DNA from 3 places in the Kribbella sp. NPDC104740 genome. Region 3 is predicted to be linked to each of the others. Evidence: riboswitches for the same ligand, from Rfam matches in the RefSeq annotation. Region 3 holds a riboswitch; each other region holds the start of a gene.
The links. A riboswitch is a leader RNA that binds a small molecule or an ion and turns the genes downstream of it on or off. The one in region 3 is predicted to bind glycine.

Region 1: it holds a riboswitch for glycine, as region 3 does, so the genes downstream of both, gcvP (aminomethyl-transferring glycine dehydrogenase) here and gcvT (glycine cleavage system aminomethyltransferase GcvT) in region 3, are expected to answer to the same signal.
Region 2: it holds a riboswitch for glycine, as region 3 does, so the genes downstream of both, ACZ6Z4_RS18605 (L-serine ammonia-lyase) here and gcvT (glycine cleavage system aminomethyltransferase GcvT) in region 3, are expected to answer to the same signal.

The regions. Positions count from the first base shown of each region.
Region 1 is NZ_JBVJNV010000006.1:182,553-188,778, forward strand. It holds gene ACZ6Z4_RS28920 (FHA domain-containing protein) at 1-439, shown strand, start outside; gene ftsR (transcriptional regulator FtsR) at 471-1,106, shown strand; gene ACZ6Z4_RS28930 (bifunctional nuclease family protein) at 1,154-1,648, shown strand; gene ACZ6Z4_RS28935 (MerR family transcriptional regulator) at 1,862-2,479, shown strand; glycine riboswitch at 2,501-2,589, shown strand; gene gcvP (aminomethyl-transferring glycine dehydrogenase) at 2,666-5,533, shown strand; gene ACZ6Z4_RS28945 (serine hydrolase domain-containing protein) at 5,530-6,226, shown strand, end outside.
Region 2 is NZ_JBVJNV010000003.1:526,707-532,932, forward strand. It holds gene ACZ6Z4_RS18585 (helix-turn-helix transcriptional regulator) at 1-762, opposite strand, end outside; gene ACZ6Z4_RS18590 (SDR family NAD(P)-dependent oxidoreductase) at 865-1,593, shown strand; gene ACZ6Z4_RS18595 (hypothetical protein) at 1,627-2,223, opposite strand; gene ACZ6Z4_RS18600 (alpha/beta fold hydrolase) at 2,321-3,007, shown strand; gene ACZ6Z4_RS18605 (L-serine ammonia-lyase) at 2,969-4,342, opposite strand; glycine riboswitch at 4,421-4,513, opposite strand; gene ACZ6Z4_RS18610 (DUF3817 domain-containing protein) at 4,585-4,917, opposite strand; gene ACZ6Z4_RS18615 (alpha/beta hydrolase) at 5,013-6,226, shown strand, end outside.
Region 3 is NZ_JBVJNV010000001.1:1,817,598-1,823,823, forward strand. It holds gene ACZ6Z4_RS08565 (GNAT family N-acetyltransferase) at 1-505, shown strand, start outside; gene ACZ6Z4_RS08570 (carboxymuconolactone decarboxylase family protein) at 537-1,010, opposite strand; gene ACZ6Z4_RS08575 (mandelate racemase/muconate lactonizing enzyme family protein) at 1,174-2,220, shown strand; glycine riboswitch at 2,304-2,396, shown strand; glycine riboswitch at 2,397-2,490, shown strand; gene gcvT (glycine cleavage system aminomethyltransferase GcvT) at 2,535-3,635, shown strand; gene gcvH (glycine cleavage system protein GcvH) at 3,644-4,024, shown strand; gene glyA (serine hydroxymethyltransferase) at 4,021-5,307, shown strand; gene ACZ6Z4_RS08595 (hypothetical protein) at 5,304-5,492, opposite strand; gene ACZ6Z4_RS08600 (Hsp20/alpha crystallin family protein) at 5,680-6,117, shown strand; gene ACZ6Z4_RS08605 (hypothetical protein) at 6,148-6,226, shown strand, end outside.

The sequences.
Region 1 (6,226 bases), on a different contig from region 3:
CCGTCCGGTGCCCGCCCCCGGCGTCACCGACACCGCGATGCTGACCCCGATCAGCGCCGAGCCCGACACCGAGCGGATCGAGCTGGCCGGTGAGGGACTGACCGCCGAGGACGAGGCCGCCGTCGGCGCGCTCCCGGCCGGGTCGGCGCTGCTGATCGTCCAGCGCGGCCCGAACGCGGGCAGCCGGTTCCTGCTCGACGTCGACGTGGTCACCGCCGGCCGGCACCCCGACAGCGACATCTTCCTCGACGACGTCACCGTCTCGCGCCGGCACGCGGAGTTCCGCCGCGACCCGGCCGGGGTCAAGGTCCGCGACGTCGGCAGCCTGAACGGCACCTACGTGAACCGCGACCGGATCGACGAGGTCGCGCTGAACAACGGTGACGAGGTCCAGATCGGCAAGTACCGGCTCGTCTACTACGCCAGTGGCCAGGCCTGAGGCTGACGCCGGAGGAAGCAGCATCGGAGCGGTGCTGCAGGTCCTGCAGGCCGAGTTCGCCGACGTCACCATCTCCAAGCTCCGCTTCCTCGAGGCCGAGGGACTGGTGACGCCGGCCCGGACCGCGTCCGGGTACCGCAAGTTCAGCGCGGCCGACATCGAGCGGCTGCGCTACGTCCTGACCGCGCAGCGCGACCAGTACCTGCCGCTGAAGGTGATCAAGGAACACCTCGGCGCCATGGACCGCGGGCTGCGGCCGACACCCGGTGGTCGTCCGGCGGCACCTGCGGCGGTCGAGCCTGCGGGTCTGCCGGTGGCGGAGGACTTCGGTGCCGACCGCACCGAGTTGAAGCTGACGCGTGAGGAGCTGCGCGTCGCGGCCGGGATCTCGGCTGAGTTGCTGGAGCAGTTGGAGAGCCACCAGCTGGTGGTGGCTCGCGGCAACCACTACGACGGCGACGCGATCCTGGTCGCGAAGGCGGCCGCCGAGTTCGGCCGGTACGGCGTGGAGCCGCGGCACCTGCGCCCGTTCCGGACGGCGGCCGACCGCGAGGTCGGGCTCATCGAACAGGTCGCCGGGCCTCGCCGGGACGACAAGACGCAGGAGCTGGCTGCGCTCGCCGTACGGTTGCACGCCGCACTCGTCAGGTCGCGGCTCAGCCGTTGACCGTACGTCGGCCAGCTTGTGTCGGCGTCGCGGAGTAGGCTGAGGGTGTGCGCGAAGTCGACGTAATCGGAGTCCGGGTCGAGATGCCCTCGAGTCAGCCGATCGTGCTGCTCCGGGAGGTCGGCGGTGAGCGGTACCTGCCGATCTGGATCGGTGCGGCCGAGGCCAGCGCGATCGCGTTCGCGCAGCAGGGGATGGAGCCGCCGCGGCCGCTCACCCACGACATCTTCGCCGAGGTGATCCGTGTCCTGGGTCACACCCTGACCCAGGTCCGGATCGTGAACCTGACCGACGGGGTGTTCGAGGCGATCCTGGTCTTCGACGACAAGACCGAGATCTCCGCCCGCCCGTCGGACTCGATCGCGCTCGCGCTGCGCACCGGCACGCCGGTGTTCTGCAGCGAGGAGATCCTCGCCGAGGCCGGCGTACCGGTCCCGGAGAGTGAGAACGACGAGGCCGACGAGGTGGAGGAGGAAGAGGAAGTGGAGCGCTTCCGCGAGTTCCTCGACCAGGTCTCCCCGGAGGACTTCGACAAGTCCTGAGGCCGCGCTCGAGCCTTCACCGGGACCCGCAAATTTGGTGTCTCTGGTACAAGGCCGGGTTGGTAACAATTCGGCCCGGAGTCGCGACACGCTTTCGGCTCGGAGCGGTTGTCGTTGACCGGGTCAAGTCGGCGGCTTACCTTGAAGGAGTTGTGAGGAGTTGTAACTCCACGGATGTAGTCCGTTCCAGTCGGTACCCAGGGAGGCTCAGGCGTGACACGCACCGGCGACACTGATCTGACGGCGCAGCAGGCGTCCGAAGCACGCGCCGACGCGGCCGCCGCAGCGGGGGTGCAAGGCCTGCTCTTCGACGACGACCTGCGCCCGATGCCGGAGGATGTCGGCTTCCGTGGCCCGACCGCCTGCGCCGCCGCGGGGATCACGTACCGTCAGCTCGACTACTGGGCCCGTACCGGCCTGGTCTCGCCGTCGGTCCGCCCGGCCACCGGCTCCGGCACCCAGCGGTTGTACGGCTTCCGCGACGTGCTGCTGCTCAAGGTGATCAAGCGCCTGCTCGACGCCGGCATCTCGCTGCAGCAGATCCGCACCGCGATCGCCCACCTGAGCAAGCGCGGCATCGACGACCTGACCCAGATCACGCTGATGAGCGACGGCGCCTCGGTCTACATGTGCACCTCGCCGGACGAGGTGATCGACCTGCTGGCCGGCGGCCAGGGGGTCTTCGGGATCGCGCTCGGTGGCGTCTGGCGGGAGGTCGAGGGCTCGTTGTCGGAGCTGCCGACCGAGCGCGCCGACGGCCACGACGAGGAGTCCGGCCCGCACGCGAACGACGAGCTCGCTGCCCGTCGCCGCGCCCGGATGACCGGCTGAGGTACGCTGCTCTCTAGCTGTTCACCGCACTCGGGAGAGACCCGTACGACGGGCGCCGAAGGGGCAATTCCTCCCCGGAACCTCTCAGGCCCATGGACCGGGTGCGTCAGGCGACTCTGAAGCGTGCTGCCGTGCGTGACAGAGGGGGAGGCCACCGGAAGCGACAGCCAGCAACGGAGCCTCTTGATGACTGAAATCTCAGCAACCTTCGCCGACCGCCACATCGGTCCGCGGGCCGACGAGGTGGCCCGGATGGTGCAGACCCTCGGCTACGCCGACGTCGACGCGCTGGTCGACGCCGCGGTCCCGGCCTCGATCCGCTCGGCCGAGCCGCTCCGGCTGCCCGAGCCGGCCTCCGAGGTCGACGCGCTGACCGAGCTCCGCCGGCTGGCCGGCCGCAACAACGTCGCCACCTCGATGATCGGCCAGGGCTACTACGGAACCTTCACCCCGTCGGTGATCGTCCGCCGCCTGGTCGAGAACCCGGCCTGGTACACGGCGTACACGCCGTACCAGCCGGAGATCTCGCAGGGCCGGCTGGAGGCGCTGCTGAACTTCCAGACCGTCGTGTCGGACCTGACCGGCCTGCCGACCGCGAACGCGTCGCTGCTCGACGAGGGCACCGCGGCCGCCGAGGCGATGACGCTGGCGCACCGGTCGAACCGGCGGTCGTCGGCTGGAGGGGCCAAGAGCAACCGCTTCCTGGTCGACGCCGACTGCTTCGCGCAGACGATCGCGGTGGTCGAGACCCGCGCCGAGGCGCTCGGCATCGAGGTCGTCGTCGCCGACACCACTCGCGGTCTGCCCGAGGGTGACTTCTTCGGTTTCCTGGTCCAGTACCCGGGCTCCGGCGGCGTCGTCCGCGACCTGAAGCCGCTGGTCACGGCGGCGCACGAGCGCGAGACGCTGGTTGCCGTCGCCTCCGACCTGCTCGCGCTGACGTTGCTGGAGGCACCGGGTGAGGCCGGCGCCGACATCGTCGTCGGGTCCTCGCAGCGCTTCGGAGTCCCCTTGTTCTACGGCGGTCCGCACGCCGGCTTCATGTCGGTCCGGGCCGGTCTCGAGCGGTCGTTGCCCGGTCGCCTCGTCGGCGTCTCGGTCGATGCCGACGGCGCGCCGGCGTACCGGCTGGCCCTGCAGACCCGTGAGCAGCACATCCGTCGCGAGAAGGCGACGTCCAACATCTGTACGGCTCAGGTCCTGCTCGCCGTCGTCGCGTCCATGTACGCCGTCTACCACGGCCCGGACGGACTGAAGGCGATCGCCGAGCGCGTGCACGCGAACGCCGACAGCCTGGCCGCCTCGCTGCGCGCCGGTGGCGTCGAGGTCGTGCACGAGCAGTTCTTCGACACCGTCCTGGCCCGCGTCCCCGGTCGCGCCGCCGACGTCGTCGACACCGCCCGGCAGAACGGGATCTGGCTGCGCCTGGTCGACGCCGACCACGTCGGGATCTCCTGCGACGAGAAGACCGACGCCGCCGCGCTCGGCCGGGTCTGCCGCTCGTTCGGCGTCCGGTACGACGCCGCGCTCGGCGGCGGGAACCTGTCCGAGGCCGTGGCCCGGACGTCGGACTACCTGACCCACCCGGTCTTCAACACGCACCGGTCCGAGACCGCGATGCTGCGCTACCTGCGCAAGCTGTCGGACTACGACTACGCGCTCGACCGCGGCATGATTCCGCTCGGCTCCTGCACGATGAAGCTGAACGCGACCACCGAGATGGAAGCGGTCACCTGGCCCGAGTTCGCCGACCTGCACCCGTTCGCGCCGATCGAGGACGCCGCCGGGTACGTGACGCTGATCGGTCAGCTGGAGCGCTGGCTGGCCGAGGTCACCGGGTACGCCAAGGTCTCGATCCAGCCGAACGCCGGCTCGCAGGGCGAGCTGGCCGGCCTGCTGGCGATCCGCGGGTACCACCGGGCCCAGAAGGAATCGAATCAGCGCAACGAGGACCGCAACGTCTGCCTCATCCCGTCCAGCGCGCACGGCACCAACGCCGCCTCCGCGGTGATGGCCGGGATGAAGGTCGTGGTTGTCAAGGGCAACGACGACGGCACCATCGACCTGGACGACCTGCGCAGCAAGGCTTCTGAGCACGCCGACAAGCTGGCCGCGATCATGATCACCTACCCGTCCACGCACGGCGTGTACGAGGAGAGCGTCACCGAGGTCTGCCGGATCGTCCACGACAACGGCGGTCAGGTGTACGTCGACGGCGCGAACCTGAACGCCCTGCTCGGCCTGGCCAAGCCCGGCGAGTTCGGCGGCGACGTCTCGCACCTGAACCTGCACAAGACCTTCTGCATCCCGCACGGTGGTGGCGGCCCGGGCGTCGGTCCGGTCGCGGTCGCGGCGCACCTGGCGCCGTACCTGCCGAACCACCCGCTGCTCGACCAGGCCGGTCCGGAGTCCGGTGTCGGCCCGATCTCGGCGGCGCCGTTCGGCTCGGCCGGTGTGCTGGCGATCTCCTGGGCCTACATCAGGATGATGGGCGCCGAGGGCCTGACGTCGGCGACCAAGGCCGCGGTGCTGACCGCGAACTACGTCGCCAAGCGGCTCGAGAACGCGTTCCCGGTGCTCTACACCGGCGAGAACGGCCTGGTCGCGCACGAGTGCATCCTCGACCTGCGGCCGATGACCAAGGAGACCGGTGTCACCGTCGACGACGTCGCGAAGCGGCTGATCGACTACGGCTTCCACGCGCCGACGATGTCGTTCCCGGTGCCGGGCACGCTGATGGTCGAGCCGACCGAGTCCGAGGACCTGGGCGAGCTGGACCGCTTCATCGACGCGATGATCGCGATCAAGCACGAGGTCGACCGGGTCGCGGCCGGGGAGTGGCCGGCCGGCGACAACCCGCTGGTCAACGCGCCGCACACGGCGTCCGCGGTGATCAACGACAAGTGGGAGCACGCCTACACCCGCGAGGAGGCCGCCTTCCCGCAGTCGGTCGACCGGACCACGAAGTACTGGCCGCCGGTGCGCCGCATCGACGGCGCGTACGGCGACCGCAACCTGATCTGCTCCTGCCCTTCCCCGGAGGCCTTTGAGTGACCGTTCGCCCTGAGACCGCCGCCGCCCTGTACGCCGAGGTGGCGGCGGCCCAGAGTGAGTGGAAGCTGCCGTCGATCACCGCGGGTGTGGTGCGCGACGGGGCGCTGGTGTGGACCGGGTCGCGCGGGCAGTTCGCTGGGTCCGGTGGTGAGCTGCCCGGTCCGGAGCGGCAGTACCGGATCGGGTCGATCACCAAGACGCTGACCGCGATCCTGGTGCTGCAGTGCCGCGACGACGGGCTGCTCGCGCTGAACGATGCCGTGGGCAAGCATTTGCCGGGGATCGCGTTCGGCGACCGGACGCTGCGGCACCTGCTGTCGCACTCCGGCGGCATGAACGCCGAGCCCGAGGGCCCGTGGTGGGAGCGCAACCCGGGCGTCTCGTTCGAGGCGCTGGCCGCGGCGATGGACGAGTCGCAGGCTGCGGGTGGGCCGGATCAGCGGTACCACTACTCGAACCTCGGGTACGGGTTGCTCGGTGAGATCGTCGCGCGGCTGCGGGGCGAGTCGTGGTTCGACCTGGTGCGGGAGCGGATCCTGCTGCCGCTGGGGATGCGGCGGACGACGTACTTCCCGGAAGCTCCGGCGGCTGAAGGTTTCTCGGTGCACCCGTTCAGCGGGCGGCTGGCGCCGGAGCCGGCGTACGACGCGGGCGCGATGGCACCGGCCGGGCAGCTGTGGAGCACGATCGAGG
Region 2 (6,226 bases), on a different contig from region 3:
CCGCAGGTCGCTGCCCGGGACCGTGAGGACGTCGCAGTCGAGCAGGATCGGGCCGAGCTCAGGATGCTCGACCGTCTTGTGGTCGGTGCCGTGGAAACCGATCTGGTGGTCGTCCCACGCGGTCGCGAACTCGGCGCTGAGCGCGCGCAGGTCGGCGACCATGGCGTGCAGCTCGGTGTCCTTGGGGTAGCGGGTGACGGCCGCGCGCAGATCGGTGACCAGCGCGATCTTGAACCGCTCGGCCTGCTCGGGGGTCTGGCGAACCCGGCCGTACCCCGCCAAGGAGTCGGGGTCGCCGGCGAAGCGCCGCCAGATCAGGTTGCGCTGCCGGCCGCGCAGCGCGGACGGGTCGCCGAGCATCGCGGCCCACAGCGAGTTCCAGCTGATGATCGTCCAGGACGCGTCGGACACACTCAGCGGCGCACCCTCGAGCTGGTCGACCAGCCGCTGCACACCGGGCGGGATGTACGCCGAGATCCGCCCGGGCGCGGGCGGCGCCTGACCGGCCAGGACGAACAGGTGGTCGCGCTCGGCGTCACCGAGCCGCAGTGCGCGGGCCAGCGCGGTCAGGACCTGCGGCGACGGCGCCGACGACCGGCCCTGCTCCAGCCGTACGACGTAGTCGACCGACAGCCCGGCGAGCATCGCGAGCTCCTCGCGCCGCAGCCCGGGCGCCCGCCGTACGCCGTTCGCGGGCAGGCCGGCCTCGGCCGGGCTGACCCGGTCGCGCCACGCGTGCAGGGTCTTGCCGAACTCGGACACCTGTCCAGTATCGCGCTGTCGCCGGAGTACAGCCTGGTACTGCCGTTCCCCAGGCTGTCGCGGGTACTGCCTGTCCGGCGCGGTCCCGGCCAGGGTCGAGACATGACCATCACACTGATCACCGGGGCGAACAAGAGCCTCGGCTACCAGGCCGCCCGCGAACTCGTTGCCCTCGGCCACCTCGTGTACGTCGGGGCGCGCGACCCCGGGAAGGGGCGCCGGGCTGCTGAGGAGCTGGGCGCGCGGACCGTCCAGCTCGACGTGACCGACCCGGCGTCGATCCGCGCCGCGGCCGGGCAGATCGAGGCCGAGGAGGGGCGGCTCGACGTCCTGGTGAACAACGCGGGCATCCCCGGGCACCTGAACAGCGCCGGGATCCCGGGGCATCCGTCGACCGCCCGGGAGGTGACGGCGGAGACGCTCCGGACGGTCTTCGAGACGAACGTGTTCGGCGCCGCGCAGGTGCTGCACGAGTTCCTGCCGCTGCTCGGTGCGAGCGATAACCCGGTGGTCGTGAACGTGAGCAGCGGGCTCGGGTCGATCACCGGAGTCCCGTTCGAGGGCGAGTCGCCGGTCGAGTCGTGGATCCCGGCACCGGGCTACGCGGCGTCGAAGGCGGCGCTGAACATGCTGACCGCGCAGTTCGCCTACCTGCTGCCGGAGCTGCGGATCAACACGGTCGACCCCGGCTACACCGCGACCGACTTCAACGGGCACCGCGGGACGCAGACCGTCGAGGAGGGCGCGGCGATCATCGTCCGGGCGGCGACGGTCGGGAAGGACGGGCCGACCGGCAAGTACCTGAGCGCACAGGGCCCGGTCGCCTGGTAGCCGAGCGCCGGTCTGGGGGCGGCGAGCGGCGAGCTACGGGACCAGTTCGTCCAGCCAGCCGAACAGCCGGTCGGCGAGGTTCGGGTCCGGCTCGGGATCTCCGTCCGGCGGGTCGGACGGCGTCTCGGTCGGCGTCGGCGACGGCGACGGCGTGTCCGACGGCGTACCGGAGGTCGGCTCGACCGTCGGCGTCGGGGTCGGTACGACCGGTGGCCGCGCGGTGATCGTCGGCAGCGGCCGCCGATTCGGGTCCTCGGCCGGGACCGTCGTCGGCGCGCCCGGGGTCGGGCGGCCGGCGTGGGTGCCGCTCGGGTCCTCGCGCTGGACGTCGCCGCGGCCGACGCCCCACGGCTCGGTGGAGGGCGCGAGCGTAGGCGTGACGACCGGGCTGCGCGGGTCGCCGTCGACGTACGGGTAGCGCTGGTCGGCCGGGTCCACGGCCGGGAGGCCTGCGACCGGGTTGACCGCGTCGGGGTCCCCGCCACCGGGCAGCGGTAGCAGGCCGGCGACGGCCAGGGCGGCGTACAGGCCGATGGGCAGGGCGATGCAGGCGGCGGTACGGCGGGCCCTCTTGCTCCTCAGCGGGGTCCGGCGCGGTGCTGCCTGTTCTTCCTCGGAGAACAGACTCACAGTTCCGGCACAGTAGCGGGTGTTCACACGTTTCAAACAGGTCTTGGAACGATCTTCACCCTTTTTGTCATCTGTCCGGCAGGGAAGACTGCCCGGCATGACAATCCTGCTGCTGCACGGCCTCGGCGCGACCCGCCGGGTCTGGGACGGCTGGCCGACCACTTCCGCCCACTCCCCCGACCTCCCCGGCCACGGCACCGCCGGCCCGCTCGACAGCTACAGCTTCGAGTCGATCACCGCCGCCGTCGCCCAGAACCTGCCCGACCTCAGCACCGTGATCGGCCACTCGCTGGGCGGTGTGATCGCCCTCGAGCTGGCCAGCGGCCGGTACGGCGTCCGCGTGGACCGCGTGATCGCCCTCGGCGTCAAGGTCACCTGGTCGGACGAGGACCTGGCCCGGACCGCGGCACTCGCCGCCAAGCCGGTCACCTGGTTCGACACCCGCGACGCCGCCGCCGAGCGCTACCTGAAGATCTCCGGTCTCCAGGGCCTGGTCGACCCCGCGAGCGACGCCGTCGACCACGGGCTGCGCGAGCAGGACGGCCGCTGGCGGCTCGCGCTCGATCCCCGCGCGTTCGGCGTCGGCGCCCCGAACATGGCCCGCCTGCTCCGCGACGCGCAGGCGGACGTCGTACTGGCTCGGGGTGAGCTGGACCCGATGAACACCGACGCCGAGCTGTCAGCGCTGCACGACCAGGTCGTCACGCTGCCCAGCGCCGGTCACAACGCCCACGTGGGGAACCCGTCAGCACTCGATCACGTTGACGGCCAGGCCGCCTCGTGACGTCTCCTTGTACTTGATCTTCATGTCGGCGCCGGTCTCGCGCATCGTCTTGATCACCTTGTCCAGCGTGACCACGTGCACCCCGTCCCCGTGCATCGCCATCCGGGCCGCGTTGATCGCCTTCACCGAGGCCATCGCGTTCCGCTCGATGCACGGGATCTGGACCAGCCCGCCGACCGGGTCGCAGGTCAGGCCGAGGTTGTGCTCCATCGCGATCTCGGCCGCGTTCTCGACCTGCTCCGGCGTACCGCCGAGCACCTCGCACAACCCGGCGGCGGCCATCGAGCAGGCCGACCCGACCTCGCCCTGGCAGCCGACCTCGGCGCCGGAGATCGACGCGTTCTCCTTGTAGAGCACGCCGATCGCGCCGGCGGCGAGCAGGAACCGGACGGCGCCGTCGTCGGACGAGCCCGGGACGAACCGCCGGTAGTAGTGCAGGACAGCGGGAATGATGCCCGCGGCACCGTTCGTCGGCGCGGTGACGATCCGGCCGCCGGAGGCGTTCTGCTCGTTCACCGCGAGCGCGAACAGGTTCACCCAGTCCATCACCTTGAGCGGGTCGACCGACCACTTGTCGCTGCTCAGCTTCTGGTGCAGCGCGTGCGCGCGGCGCGGGACCTTGAGGCCGCCGGGCAGCACGCCCTCGGTCTCGCAGCCCTCGTCGACGCAGTCCTGCATCACCTGCCAGATGTGCAGCAGGCCGGATCGGATCTCCGGCTCGGTGCGCCAGGCCAGCTCGTTGTGCAGCATCACCTCGCTGATCGCGAGACCGGACTCGCGGCACCGGTCGAGCAGCTCGGCGCCGGTCAGGAACGGGTACTTCAGCGGCGTCCGGTCCGGCACGATCCGGTCGCCGGCGGCCGCGTCCTCGTCGACGACGAACCCGCCGCCGACCGAGTAGTAGGTGCGTTCCCGCAGTACGGCGCCGTCGGCCGAGCGCGCGACGAAGGTCATCCCGTTCGGGTGGTAGGGCAGCGCCTTGCGGCGGTGCATCACCAGCTGGGTGTTCTCGTCGAACGCGATCTCCTGCCGGCCGGCCAGCCGGATCCGCCCGGCCGCGCGGATCCCCGCGACCCGGTCCTCGACCGAGCCGGTGTCGACGGTCTCGGGGTCCTCGCCCTCGAGACCGAGCAGGACCGCCTTGTTGCTGCCGTGCCCGTGCCCGGTCGCGCCGAGCGAGCCGAACAGCTGCGACTCGACGGCCGTGGTCCGGTCGAGCAGCCCGTCGGCCTCGAGGCCGAGGGCGAAGGTGCGGGCGGCGCGCATCGGTCCCACGGTGTGGGAGCTCGACGGGCCGATCCCGATACTGAACAGGTCGAAAACGCTGATCGCCATCTGGAGGTTCCTTCCGGTCTTCGTTGACCGATCGGTGTGCCTCCCCGCTCTGTTGGGCGTGCTGCCTTCCAGAGGTGCCTCGCCCGTGCGGTGAGGGTGCCTGAGAGATTCTTGGGGAGAGTTGCTCCTACGGCGCCCAGGTCGGGCCTGGGTCTCTCCCGCACGGGTTCATACGGCGGGTGCTGCTGACGATCGCGACGGTACGGCGGCCCGGCCGTACTCGTCAATCCGGCCGGGCGCGGTCAGCCCAGGCGGTCGGTCCGGGCCGCCCACAGCTCGAAGAACCAGGTGAACAGCGGGGGAACGCTTGCCGCCAGCGCCAGCAGCGTGGTCGGCCAGCTCCAGCGCAGCGGCTTGCGGACGACCGCGACGGTCAGCACGTAGGCGACGAAGATGCCGCCGTGGATCGGCCCGAAGACCTGGACGCCGATCTCGTTGTCGGACAGCACGTACTTGAACAGCATCCCGATCAGCAGCCCGGTCCACGAGATCGCCTCGGCGATCGCCACCACCCGGAACCAGGTCGCATGCTTGGAACCAGCCGGCGCGTCCACGGCTGCAACAGTCTCGGTCATCAGACCAGTGACCCTAACAAGCAGCTCCAACCCCGGGGTCGGCTCGGGGGCGCTGCCGGATGCCGGTCAGGGTCCGGGCGGCCAAGGATCGAAGCGTGAAGAGACAAAGTGTTTGGTGTGCCGCCCTGGCCGTCGTTCTGGCCACGCTGACCGTCCCCGCCACTGCCGCTGCCCCGGCCGCCGAGCCGGCCGCGGAGCCGCCCGTCCAGCTAGCCGCCTCGCGTCCGTTGAGCTGGTCGGCCTGCGCGCCCGAGCCGGGCGACACACCGGAGGAGATCGCCCTGCTCCCCGGCTCCGAGTGCGCGACGCTCACCGTCCCGATCGACTGGAACCATCCGTCCGCAGGCACCTTCGAGCTCGCGGTCGCCCGCCGGAAGGCCCAGCAGCAGCGAGTCGGCGTACTGGTGTTCGGACCGGGCGGACCCGGCGACTCCGGCGTCGACCGGATCCGGACCGGGATGAGCCGCTTCAGCCGGCAGCTCGAGGACCGCTTCGACATCGTCAGCTTCGACCCGCGCGGTGTCGCCCGGAGCAACGCCGTGAAGTGCTCGGCCGCGCTGGTCGCCCGCCAGCCGTCGCCGATCCTCCAGAGCCAGCAGGACTTCGACGACACCATCACCTACAACCGCGAGCTCGCAGCAGACTGCCGGAAGAACACCGGCCCGGTCTACGACCACCTCGACATGCTGCAGACCGTCCGCGACGTCGACGCGATCCGGGCCGCACTGGGCGAGTCCCGGATCTCCTTCCACGGCAGCTCGTACGGGACGCTGCTCGGCCAGCAGTACGCCGAGCGCTACCCGCGGCGGGTCCGCGCGCTCGTGCTGGAGAGCGTGTTCGACCACGGGCCCGCGTCCACCGGCGAGTTCCTCGACGAGCAGGCATGGGCCGGGCAGGACTCGTTCGACGAGTTCGTGAAGTGGTGTACGACGGCGACGACCTGCTCCCTGCACGGCCAGGACATCCACGTCCTGTGGGATCGACTGATCGCCAGAGCCGATCGTGGTGACCTGCCGGACCCACAGCGCCCGGCGTACCCGATCAACGCGTTCCAGCTGAGCTTCGTGACGTTCCGGACGTTCTACGGACCCGACTGGGCCCGACTGGCCGACCTGCTCGACAAGCTGGACCAGAGCCCGCCGCCGACCGCCGTACCGCCGGTCCCGACCGGACTGACCAGCTTCGCGTTCGTGACGTTCTGCCACGACTTCGACCTGCCGGTCCGCGACTACCGCGAGTACGCCGGCCACCTGCGGCGACTCGCGCGGGACAACGAGGACCTGCGCTACCCCGGACAGCTGCTGGCCGT
Region 3 (6,226 bases):
CCCGGCGGACGGCGTAGTGCAGCTGGATGGGCCGGGGGAGCCTGGTGTGCTGCTCCGTCCGACCGGCCCGGGTGATCGCGCGCGGTTGTCCGCGATGCTCGACCAGATGTCCGAGCTGAGCCTGTACTTCCGCTTCCAGACCGCGGTCGGCCATCCACCGCGCCCGGCGGTCGTCGACCCGATGCTCAGCTCGACCGGGGAGTCCTGGGTTGCCGAGAGCAACGATCGTCTGGTCGCCCACGCGATGTGGGCCTGGGCGCACGGCGCCACCGGCGTACCGACGGCCGAGCTCGCCGCCATTGTCGACGACCCCTACCAGGGCCGCGGCCTCGGCACTCGGCTGCTGAATCTCGTCGGCGCCCGGGCAAGCGCGGCCGGCGCTCGTCAGCTCCTGCTCGTCGTCAGTACGGCGAACGACCGCACGCTGCGGCTGATCCGCCGCCGCTGGCCGCAGGCCCCCGCCGAACGCGACGGGGGCCTGATCAACTTCACCATCCCGGCGTGATCAGCCGAAACACACCACGATCCCGGCGTGATCAGCCGAACATGCCCGGCTCGTACGCGCCGGCCGGCTGCTGGACCATCACGTTGATCCGGTTGTAGGTGTTGATGATCGCGATGATCGAGACCAGCGCCACCAGTTCGTCCTCGCTGTAGTGCTTCGCGGCGTTGGCCCACGCCGCGTCGGACACCCCACCCGCCGCGTCGGCGATCCGGGTGCCCTCCTCGGCCAGTTCGAGCGCGGCGCGCTCGGGCTCGGTGAACACCGTCGCCTCCCGCCAGGCCGCGACCAGGTTCAGCCGCTGCGCGGTCTCACCGGCGGCGACGGCGTCCTTGAAGTGCATGTCGGTGCAAAAACCGCAGCCGTTGATCTGGCTGGCACGCAGCTTCACCAACTCCTGCGTCGCCATCGGCAGGCTCGACTTCCCGACCGCGTGCCCGGCCGAGTTGATGTACTTCAGGACCTGACCGGCGAGCGGGTTGCTGTGCAGATCGATGCGGGCGTCCATCACGGGTCTCCTCAGAACGTTCGTCTGTTGTCACCCCTTTGACAGACGTCACCCCGGGGGTTGTGACAACGAGCTGGTGTGACCCACGTCTCGCTCACGGTGCCGAGGTTTGCGCGGTCCGGCGGCGCAGCAGACTCGGGGAAAGCCGCCGTTGGGAGTGCAGATGTCTCTGGACCACCATTTCGTCAGCAGCGTCGAGGTCAGCACGATCCGGTCCCGCTACCCGCGGACGATCGGCCGGAACGCCCGGTTGGGGAGTCACGGGGACGGTCCCGTCGACGAGGTCGTGGTCCTGCGGACCGACACCGGAAAGACCGGGTGGGGCCTCAAAGCCGGTCCGGTGCCCGACGTCATCGGGAAGTCGGTCGGGGAGCTGATCGACCCCGCGAGCGGCGTACGGGACGAGTCGTTGCGGGGGCTGGACTTCGCGCTGCACGATCTCGCGGGGCAGATCCTCGATCTGCCGGTGCACGCGATGCTGGGATCCAGAGGCAGTACGACGGTCGCCTGCTACGACGGCGCGATCTACTTCGCGGATCTCGACGGCCCGGGCGGTGTCGACGAGGTGCTGGCGCACTGCGCGGCCGACGACGCCGCGGGGTACCGGGCGTTCAAGCTGAAGATCGGGCGCGGGAACCGGTGGATGTCCCGGGCCGAAGGTGACGCGCGGGACATCGAGGTGACGCGGGCCGTGCGTTCGGCGTACCCGGAGCACCGGATTCTGGTGGATGCGAACGACGGGTACGACTGCGACGGCTTCCTCGAGTACTTGAAGGCGGTCGCGGACTGCGAGCTGTACTGGGTCGAGGAGCCGTTCCTCGACGACGCGGCTGATCTCGCACGCCTGAAGAAGCATCTGAACGGCTCGGGAACGCTGATCGCGGAGGGCGAGTCGAATCCCGACCTGGAGCCGCTGCTCGAGATCGCCGACCGTGGGGACATCGACGTCCTGCTGATGGACGTGGTCAGCTTCGGGCTGACCAGCTGGCGCCAGGTGATGCCCCGGGTGAGCTGCCAGGCGTCGCCGCACGCGTGGGGGCTCCCACTCAAGACCCTGTACGCCGCACAGCTGGCCGCGGGCCTCGGCAACGTCCCGACGGTCGAGGGCGTGCCCGGCGAGACGGTCGGCCTCGACACCAGCGCGTACGCGTGGGCGGACGGCAACCTCACCGTCCCCGACCGGCCTGGTTTCGGTCTGCAGCTGCCCTGACCCGAACGCGCCGCCGGTACGCGGCCGCCTTGCGCGCCCGGTGGCGGCCCGCTTAGGGTGCCAGCGACAACTGAACACGCTGATGATCCGCGGCGGGAGAATCCTGCCGCCGTGCAGGTGCCGTAGGAGCAAACCCTCCCCGGGAATCTCTCAGGCCCCCGTACCGCCGCGGTCAGGCAACTCTGGAAAGCAGCCGGTCGTCCGGCTCACCGACGGTGCAAGCGCAGGTCCCGGCGCGGAAACTCTCAGGTCCGATACAGAGCGGGGAGGAACCCTGATCGCGTGGCGCCTGCCACCCGGATTCTGGAGTTCCCATGCCCGACAAGTACACGGCGCTGCGCGCCCAGCACGAGCGCCTCGGCGCGAGCTTCACCGACTTCGGCGGCTGGCAGATGCCGCTCAAGTACCGCTCCGAGCTCGCCGAGCACCACGCCGTACGCCGGTCCGCCGGGCTCTTCGACCTGTCCCACATGGGTGAGGTCTGGGTGACCGGCCCGGACGCCGCGGCGTTCCTTGACCACGCGCTGGTCGGCAAGATCTCCGCGATGGCGCAGGGGAAGGCGAAGTACTCGCTGATCTGCGCCGAGGACGGCGGCGTGATCGACGACCTGATCACCTACCGGCGTCCGGACGCGTTCCTGGTCGTCCCGAACGCGGGCAACGCCGAGACCGTCGTCGCGGCGCTCGCCGAGCGTGCGAAGGACTTCGCCGTCACCGTCGACGACGCCTCGGCGCGGACGTCGCTGATCGCCGTCCAGGGCCCGAAGGCGGAGGCGATCCTGCTCCGCCTGGTCCCGGCTGACCAGCAGCAGCTCCTCACCGAGCTCAGGTACTACGCCGCCGTCGAGGTGACGCTTGCCGACCGCAACCTCCCGGTCGCGCGCACCGGCTACACCGGCGAGGACGGGTTCGAGATCTTCGTCGGCAACGACGACGCCGCCGAGGTCTGGCAGGCGATCGAGGCCGTCGCCGAGGATGGCGAGCTGACCCCGTGCGGTCTGGCCGCGCGCGACTCGCTGCGGCTCGAGGCCGGGATGCCGCTGTACGGCAACGAACTGTCGCGCGACGGCGACCCGTACGCCGCCGGGCTCGGCGGTGTCGTTGCGCTCAGCAAGGACTTCGTCGGCCGGGACGCCCTTGCCCAGCGCAAGGAAACGGGATCGGCCCGGAAGCTCGTCGGCCTGACCGGCGCCGGCCGGCGCGCGCCGCGCAGCCACTACCCGGTGCTCAAGGACGGTGTCGTGGTCGGCGAGATCACCTCCGGGCAGCCGAGCCCGACGCTCGGCGTACCGGTCGCTCTGGCCTACGTCGACGTCGAGCACGCCGAGCCGGGCACCGCACTGCACGTCGACCTGCGCGGGACGCCCGAGCCGTTCGAAGTGACCACCCTGCCCTTCTACCAGCGCCAGAAGTGAGGACCGAGATGCCCACCGTCAAGGCCGGCCTGCAGTACTCCGACGAGCACGAGTGGGTGGCCCGTGAGGACGCCGGCGTCGTTGCCGTCGGCATCTCCGCGATCGCCACCGACGCGCTCGGCGACATCGTCTACGTCGAGCTGCCCGAGGTCGGCGCGAGCGTGACCGCGGGGGACAGCTGCGGCGAGGTGGAGTCCACCAAGTCCGTCTCCGACCTGTACTCGCCGGTGACCGGCGAGATCGTCGAGGTCAACCCCGCGGTCGCCGACGACCCGGCCGCGATCAACGAGGACCCGTACGGCGTCTGGCTGTTCAAGGTGAACGCCACCGCCGACGGCCCGCTGCTGTCGGCCGAGGACTACGCGGCCAAGCACGGTGGTGAGCTGTGAGCGCCTTCCAGCAGGTCGTCGCCCCGAGCCTGAACGCGGACCTGGCCGACCTCGACCCGGAGATCGCGGTGAAGATCGCCGACGAGCTGACCCGGCAGCGCGACGGCCTGGAGATGATCGCCTCGGAGAACCACACCGCGGCCGCGGTGATGCAGGCCCAGGGCTCGGTGCTCACCAACAAGTACGCCGAGGGCTACCCGGGCCGCCGGTACTACGGCGGCTGCGAGCACGTCGACGTGATCGAGCAGCTCGCGATCGACCGGGTCAAGGCGCTGTTCGGGGCGGCGTACGCGAACGTGCAGCCGCACTCCGGTGCGCAGGCGAACGCGTCGGTGATGCACGCGCTGATCCGGCCCGGCGACACGATCATGGGCCTGAACCTGGCGCACGGCGGCCACCTGACGCACGGGATGAAGATCAACTTCTCCGGCCGCCTGTACGACGTGATCCCGTACCAGGTGAACGCCGACGACCACCGCGTCGACATGGCCGAGGTCGAGCGGCTGGCCCACGAGCACCAGCCGAAGCTGATCGTGGCCGGCTGGTCGGCGTACGCCCGGCAGTTGGACTTCGCCGAGTTCCGCCGGATCGCCGACGCGGTCGGTGCGTACCTGATGGTCGACATGGCGCACTTCGCCGGGCTGGTCGCGGCCGGGCTGCACCCGTCGCCGGTGCCGCACGCCCACGTGACGACGTCGACCACGCACAAGACGCTGGCGGGCCCGCGCGGCGGGATCATCCTGACCAACGACGCCGACCTGGCCAAGAAGATCAACTCGGCGGTGTTCCCCGGCCAGCAGGGCGGGCCGCTCGAGCACGTGATCGCGGGCAAGGCGGTCGCGTTCAAGATCGCCGCCTCGGAGGAGTTCCGCGAGCGCCAGGAACGCGTCCTCGCCGGCGCACGGATCCTCGCCGAGCGGCTGGTTCAGCCCGACGTCGCCAAGCACGGCATCTCAGTGGTCTCCGGCGGGACCGACGTCCACCTGGTCCTGGTCGACCTGCGCGACTGCACGCTCGACGGTCAGCAAGCCGAGGACCGGCTGGCCTCGATCGACATCACCGTCAACCGCAACGCCGTCCCGTTCGACCCGCGGCCGCCGATGGTCACGTCGGGTCTGCGGATCGGTACGCCGGCGCTGGCGACCCGCGGCTTCGGCGAGCAGGCGTTCGCCGAGGTGGCCGACATCATCGCCGAGGCGCTGACCGCCGACGCGGAGGCCGACCTGTCAGACCTGCAGCGCCGGGTCGGCGTACTGGCTGCTGCTCACCCGCTGTACGCCTAGAACCTCCGGGGCGGCGGCTCGGTGGCTACCCGCTGGTCGGCCGCCTCCTCCCGGGGGATCTCCGCCGGAATCGTCTTCGGAAGCGGGCAGACCGGCTTCCGCCGTACCGGTCCACCGCCGAGCTTGCGGTGCTTCCACTGCTGCTCGTCGTAGTCGTAGTAGGTGTCGACGCCGCCGACGGTCATCGTCGTGTCCTTCCGGTGCGCCCCCCGAGAACCCGCCTGCTGCAAGACGGACCAGCTGACCGGTACCCGCGGGCATGCGGAAACCGTCAGCGGATGGATGACGAGGATCTTGTCAGCTTTCCGATGACATGTTAGAACGGTGCTGCGTGTTGACAGACCGGACAACGATCTGTGGAGGTGGGAAACGATGTTGATGCGCACCGACCCGTTCCGCGAGCTCGACCGACTGGCCCAGCAGGTGAGCGGGGCGCCGGGGACGTGGACCCGGCCGAACCCGATGCCGATGGACGCCTACCGTTCCGGCGACCAGTACGTCGTGCTGTTCGACCTGCCCGGCGTCGCGGCGGACGCGATCGACCTCGACGTCGAGCGGAACGTGCTGACCGTACGGGCCGAGCGCCGGCCGGCGGCGGTGGCCGACGGGGTCGAGATGCAGGTGGCGGAGCGGCCGCTCGGGGTGTTCTCGCGGCAGCTGTTCCTCGGCGACGGGCTGGACGCGGACGGGATCGCGGCGGCCTACGACAACGGCGTGCTGACCGTGCGGATCCCGGTGGCGGCCCGGGCGAAGCCGCGGAAGATCCAGATCGATGCCGCAGGCAACGAGCGGCAGGAGCTCGGCACCTGACCAGGTGACCGCTGCGAGGTGGGAGAACCGATGGAGCAGGACGGTACGGCGGCGGCGCTCGCGTTCGTGAGTGCGGCGATCGAGCGGAGAGGCGACGCCGCCGACCGGG